Regions from separate parts of the Thauera sp. WB-2 genome, predicted to be linked through region 2. Evidence: predicted binding sites of a transcription regulator. Region 2 holds the regulator's gene; each other region holds the start of a gene.
The links. The regulator FNR, encoded in region 2, switches genes on or off when oxygen is low (the NO sensors DNR and NnrR bind a similar motif). The targets are predictions, from matches to a motif close to TTGANCTAGNTCAA.

Region 1: the regulator FNR is predicted to act here: its motif matches at 905-918, upstream of ubiU (ubiquinone anaerobic biosynthesis protein UbiU).
Region 3: the regulator FNR is predicted to act here: its motif matches at 1,042-1,055, upstream of LQF09_RS11755 (nitrite reductase).

Annotation. Positions count from the first base shown of each region.
Region 1 is NZ_CP088935.1:3,832,842-3,835,043, forward strand. It holds gene LQF09_RS17465 (MotB family protein) at 1-5, opposite strand, end outside; gene pomA (flagellar motor protein PomA) at 16-774, opposite strand; gene ubiU (ubiquinone anaerobic biosynthesis protein UbiU) at 979-1,995, shown strand; gene LQF09_RS17480 (U32 family peptidase) at 2,050-2,202, shown strand, end outside.
Region 2 is NZ_CP088935.1:3,070,870-3,073,071, reverse strand. It holds gene LQF09_RS14030 (Crp/Fnr family transcriptional regulator) at 1-70, opposite strand, end outside; gene LQF09_RS14025 (SirB2 family protein) at 169-549, shown strand; gene fnr (fumarate/nitrate reduction transcriptional regulator Fnr) at 583-1,323, opposite strand; gene hemN (oxygen-independent coproporphyrinogen III oxidase) at 1,473-2,202, shown strand, end outside.
Region 3 is NZ_CP088935.1:2,552,199-2,554,400, reverse strand. It holds gene cobA (uroporphyrinogen-III C-methyltransferase) at 1-863, opposite strand, end outside; gene LQF09_RS11755 (nitrite reductase) at 1,131-2,202, shown strand, end outside.

The sequences.
Region 1 (2,202 bases), 760 kb from region 2:
TCCATGTGCGCGCCCTCAGCCGCCTTCGGACTTGCGCTTGGCGGGCGGCAGGTAGCTCGTGAGCAGGGTCTCGATCACGCGCGGATTGGTGCCGTTCTGGATCGCCGAGATCGCATCGATGAGCATCGCGTTGAGGCGTGCCTCCTCGGTCATGCGCAGGTTGAGCTTGTCCGCCATGGGCAGGAAGATCATCGTTGCCATCATCGCGCCATACAGCGTGGTCAGCAGCGCCACCGCCATCGCCGGGCCGATCGACTTCGGGTCTTCCATGTTCGACAGCATCTGCACCAGGCCGATGAGGGTCCCGATCATGCCCATCGCCGGGCCGACGTCACCCATGGCGCTGAACACCTTTGCCCCCCAGCGATGGCGCTCGAGCGTGAGAAGGCGCTCCTTCTGCAGGATCTCGCGCACCGTCTCGGGTGCCTGGCCGTCGATCATGAGCTGGATGCCCTGCTGGAAGAAAGGGATGGAAGAGGGCCGGCTCTCGAGCGCCAGCATGCCCTCCTTGCGCGCCACCTGCGCAACCTCCATCACCTCCTTGATGACCTCCTCGGTGTCGGGCAGGCGGAACTTGAACGCCTTCGCCGCCACCTTGAACGCGCCGAGGAACTGCTGCAGCGTGAACTTGCTGAGTACGACGAACAGGCTGCCGCCGACAACGATGAGCAAGGATGGTCCATTGAGGAAGATCATTGCCGACGCACCGAGCACGATGGCCGAGACGACGATGCCCAGCGAGCCCAGCAGCCCAATCAGTGTTGCAAGATCCACGCACGCTCCATTGCGTTGAGCACACCGATGCTCGCCTGCACCACTTCGTGCAGACGCCATCGCGGCCGAATGTCATTGGCCCGAATCATAAGGTTTTTTTGCGCACCGCACGATGGTGCACAACGGGCGTTTGACACTCGTCAAAGCCACCTCAGCGACCACGCACTATGGTGCCCGGGTTCTTCCCTGCCCGCCCGGCCGCCAATGTCCGCACCCAATACGATCGAGCTCGTCTGCCCAGCCGGCAGCCTCCCCGCCCTGAAAACCGCCGTCGACCACGGCGCAGACTGCGTCTATCTCGGCTTCAAGGACGCCACCAACGCGCGCAACTTCACCGGCCTCAACTTCGACCCGCCGCAGATGCGCGAAGGCATCGCCTACGCCCACGCCCGTGGCAAGAAGGTGCTGCTCGCACTCAACACCTATCCGCAGACCGGCAACTGGCCGAGCTGGACGCAGGCCATCGACCGCGCTGCCGAGTTCGGTCTCGATGCCCTGATCCTCGCCGACCCCGGTCTTATGGCCTACGCCGCCAGAACGCATCCGCAGTTGCGCCTGCACCTGTCGGTGCAGGGCTCGGCCACCAGCTACGAGGCGATCAACTACTACCATGAGCGCTTCGGTATCCAGCGCGCGGTGCTGCCGCGCGTGCTGTCCATGGCCCAGGTAGAGAGCGTGGTCGCCAACACACCGGTCGAGATCGAGGTCTTCGGCTTCGGCGGCCTGTGCGTGATGGTCGAGGGCCGCTGTGCGCTGTCGGCCTACGCCACCGGCGAGTCGCCCAACTGCAATGGCGCCTGCTCGCCGGGCAAGCACGTACGCTGGGAAGACACGCCGCGCGGCATGGAGACGCGCCTCAACGGCATCCTCATCGACCGTTTCGCCGACGGTGAGCGCGCCGGCTACCCGACCCTGTGCAAGGGCCGCTTCGAGGTCAACGACGAGACCTACTACGCGCTCGAGGAGCCGACCAGCCTCAACACGCTCGAACTGCTGCCCGAGCTCGCCCGCATCGGCATCCGTGCGATCAAGATCGAAGGCCGCCAGCGCAGCCCAGCCTATGTCGCCCAGGTCACCAAGGTGTGGCGCGCCGCGCTCGACAAGCTCAAGGCCGGCGGCGCCGAAGGCTTCGCAGTGCTGCCGGCGTGGATGGCCGAGCTCAACAAGGTCTCCGAAGGCCAGAGCCATACGCTGGGCGCCTACTACCGCCCGTGGAAGTGAGCGTCGCGCAAGCCGCCTCGCACCGCATCACCCGAACGAACTGAGACCCGCCCGATGAAACTCGCCCTCGGCCCCCTGCTCTATTACTGGCCGCACCAGAGCGTGCTCGACTTCTACGCCGACATGGTCGAAGCACCGATCGACAGCGTCTACCTGGGCGAGACGGTGTGCTCGCGCCGCCACGAACTGCGCCTCGACGACTGGCTC
Region 2 (2,202 bases):
CCGACAACTCACTGAACAGCGGGATGCGATGCAGCAGGGCAGGGATGTCGACATGGGGGTGCTGGGACATTGCTTTGGCTCCGGAACGATTCGTAATCTTACCCGAGACGGGCGACAATACCTGTCGCCCCGAGACCGGCAGCTTGCCAGCCCTTGCAAGGAGAAAGGATGTACTACGCGATCAAACACCTTCACGTCGTCTGCGTCGTGCTCAGCGCAGCGGGTTTCCTGCTGCGCGGCATGTGGATGCTGACGGGCAATCCGATGCTCTCGCACCGGCTCACCCGTGTGTTGCCGCACATCATCGACAGCCTGCTGCTGCTGTCAGCGATCACGCTGGCGGTCATGATCGCGCAGTACCCGTTTGCCGCCGACTGGGTGACCGCCAAGGTCGGTGGCCTGGTTGCATACGTGCTGCTTGGCACGCTTGCACTCAAGCGCGGCCCGACCAAGCCGGTGCGTGCGGGCGCCTTTGCGGCCGCCCTGTTCGTGTACGTATGGATCGTGTCGGTCGCCTTCACCAAGAATCCCGCAGGCTTCCTTGCCTGAACAATGGCGGCCGTCGAGGCGGAGCGGCCAGCGTCAGCGCGCGCCGTGCTGGTGCTGGATCAGGCGCTTGAGCCCGGTGGGATCGAGCAACTGCACGTGCTTCTGTTGTACCGAGATCAGCCCTTCGTCCTGGAAGCGGGAGAAAGCGCGAGACACCGTCTCGAGCTTGAGCCCCAGGTAGGAACCGATCTCCTCGCGCGTCATGCGCAGGTGGAATTCCTGCGCCGAGAAGCCGCGCGCATTGAAGCGCTGCGACATGTTGAGAAGGAACGCCGCCAGCCGTTCCTCGGCGCGCATCGAACCGAGGAGCATCATCACGCCGTGGTCGCGCACGATCTCGCGGCTCATCACCTTGTGGAACTGCAGTTGCAGGCCTTCCACTTCGTGTGACATCTGCTCGAGCTTGTCATAGGCGATCACGCAGACCTCGCTGTCCTCGAGGGCGATCGCATTGCAGGTATGCGACTCTGCACTGATGCCGTCGAGGCCGAGAATCTCTCCGGTCATCTGGAAGCCGGTCACCTGATCGCGGCCGTCTTCGAGCAGCACGTCGGTCTTGAACGAACCGGCGCGGATGGCGTAGATCGCCTCGAACGGATCGCCCGCACGATACAGGCTTTGCTGGCGCTTGACCTTGCGCCGCGCGCCAACGAGTTCGTCCAGGCGGTTCAACTCGCTGTCGGACATCCCGAAGGGCAGGCACAACTCGACCAGGTTGCACTGCGAACAGGCAGACTTGAGCCCGTTCACGGTAATTGGCACGCTCGCCCTCATCTGCACGATAATCCTGCTTCCCCGACAAAAGACGCCAGACCTGGCTCAGGAGTGGTTCGATCGGGCAACACATCACGCCCGTTGACCCACGTCAACCAAAAAAACGCGGCGATCTGCCATTGTTTGGCACACACTGCCGCAGCAAGATCATGACAAGCCAGAACCAACTCATCTTCGATCCGCAACTCATCCGCCGATTCGACATCAACGGACCGCGCTACACGTCCTATCCGACAGCGGACCGCTTCGTCGAGGCCTTCAACGCCGATGCGCTCAAGGCCTGGCTCGCAAAAAGGGCGGTCGGCGGCGTCAGCAAACCGCTCTCATTATACTTCCACATCCCCTTCTGTAACACGATCTGCTATTACTGCGCCTGCAACAAGATCATCACCAAGGATCATGGGCGCTCGGCCAAGTATCTGAAATACCTGGCCAAGGAGGTCGCGATGCAGGCGGAATGCCTGGAGGGCAGCCGCCAGGTCACGCAGCTCCACCTCGGTGGGGGAACGCCGACCTTCCTGTCGCATGACGAGATGCGCGAGCTCATGGCCGCGGTGCGCGAACACTTCACGCTCGTTCCCAATGGCGAATACTCGATCGAGGTCGACCCGCGCAAGGTCGACTTCGACACCGTGAAACTGCTCGCCGAGCTTGGGTTCAACCGCATGAGCGTTGGCGTGCAGGACTTCGCCGAAGATGTGCAGGCGGCGGTAAACCGCATCCAGAGCTATGACGAGACCAAGCTCGTCATCGACGCGGCACGTGCCACGGGCTTCAAGTCCGTGAGCATGGACCTGATCTACGGTCTGCCCAAGCAGAACGTGATCAGCTTCAACCGTACCCTCGAGCAGGTGCTGGAGATCTCGCCCGATCGCATCT
Region 3 (2,202 bases), 520 kb from region 2:
GGGTCGATGGAGATGACCTCGCCGACCATGATCAGTGCCGGCGCGCGAATGCCGCGCTCGCGAACGTCATTGGGCAGGTCGGCAAGGGTGCTATGCACACCGCACTGGGCTGGGGTGGTGGCGGCGTGGATCACCGCGGCGGGTGTCGTTGCCGGCAGCCCGTGGGCAATCAGTTGCGTGCAGATCGCCTCGAGCGCGCCCAGCCCCATGTAGATCACCAGCGTCTGACGCGGGCGCGCAAGCGCTGGCCAGTCGAGATCGACCGTGCCGTCCTTGAGGTGGCCGGTCGCGAACACCAGCGTCTGGGCGTGTTCACGGTGGGTAAGAGGAATCCCCGTACAGGATGCCGCACCTGCTGCCGCGGTGATTCCAGGCACGATTTCGCAGCGGATTCCGGCCGCCTGTACTGCCTGCATCTCCTCGCCGCCACGACCGAAAATGAAGGGGTCGCCTCCTTTGAGACGCACGACGTCCAGGCCCTCGCGTGCCAGGTCGACGAGCAACTGGTTGATTGCATGCTGCGGCAGTGCATGGTTGCCGGCTTCCTTCCCGGCATAGACACGGCGTGCCGCAGGCGGGATGAGGGCCACGATGGCGTCGCCGACGAGGTGGTCATATACGACCGCCTTGGCGTTGGCGATCAGGCGGGCAGCCCGGAGCGTGAGCAGCTCGGGGTCGCCGGGGCCTGCGCCCACCAGATGCACCTTGCCGACTGCCGGTGGCGCCTGGTCCAGGGATGCGGGTGCCGCACCCGACGAGTCGCCGCCGCGGCTTCGTGCCGGGGTGTCGCCGGGTGCCCGGGATGAGCGGCTCGTGCGACGGCTTGCCAGCGCGGCGGTGGGAGTGTGGTGAGCTGCATACATGGTTGTGACTCCGGCGAGGCGTGTATTAGGGGCAGTCTGTGCTTGCGAGATCGGTGCCGGAGCGGCTTTCCGGGCACCTGCCCGTGTCATGCAACGGGCTTTCTTCGGACCATAAACCCCCTGTACAGGAAGGGTTTCGACCGTGTCGCAACTTTATCCTTACGCCTCATGTGGAAAATTAATTCACATCAAGGATCACGAACTGCCTCGAAAACCATACTGCCGTCACCGTGTTGTTTCACATCCCGTGTCGTAAAGGAGAGGGAAATGCAAAACAAGAGCTTGATCGGTAAAACGCTCGCCATGGCAATCCTGCCGCTGGCGATGAGCAGCGCCTGGGCGCAGGAAGCGCCCAAGCTGACTGCCGAGGAAATGGAGCAGGGCAAGCTGATCTACTTCGAGCGCTGTGCCGGCTGCCACGGCGTGCTGCGCAAGGGCGCCACCGGCAAGAACCTCGAGCCGGCGTGGAGCAAGACCATGCCCGACGGCACGAAGATGGAAGGCGGCACCCTCAAGCTGGGTACCGACCGTCTCGAGAAGATCATCGCCTACGGTACCGAAGGCGGCATGGTCAACTACGACGACATCCTCACGCCGGAAGAAATCAACCTGATGGCGCGCTACATCCAGGTCGAGCCGCCGATCCCGCCCGAGTTCTCGCTCAAGGACATGAGGGATAGCTGGAAGCTTCTGATTCCGGTTGATCAGCGTCCGACCAAGCAGATGAACAAGATCAACCTGAAGAACGTGTTCGCAGTCACGCTGCGCGACGCGGGCAAGCTGGCGCTGATCGACGGTGACACGCACCAGATCTGGAAGATTCTCGACACCGGCTACGCGGTGCACATCTCGCGCCTGTCGGCCTCGGGTCGCTATGTGTATACGGTTGGTCGCGACGGCCTGACCACCATCATCGACATGTGGTTCGAAGAGCCGACCACCGTGGCGACCATCCGCCTCGGTTCGGACGCGCGCTCGGTTGATACCTCGAAGTTCAAGGGCTACGAAGACAAGTACCTGATCGGTGGTACCTACTGGCCGCCCCAGTACTCGATCATGGACGGCGAGACGCTTGAGCCGTACAAGATCGTCTCGACCCGCGGCCAGACCGTCGATGGCGACTACCACCCCGAGCCGCGCGTGGCTTCGATCGTGTCCTCGCACATCAAGCCCGAGTGGGTTGTGAACGTGAAGGAAACCGGCATGATCCTGCTGGTCGACTACACCGACATCAACAACCTGAAGACCACCACGATCAACTCCGCCAAGTTCCTGCACGACGGCGGCTGGGACATGAGCAAGCGCTACTTCCTGGTTGCTGCCAACGCCTCCAACAAGG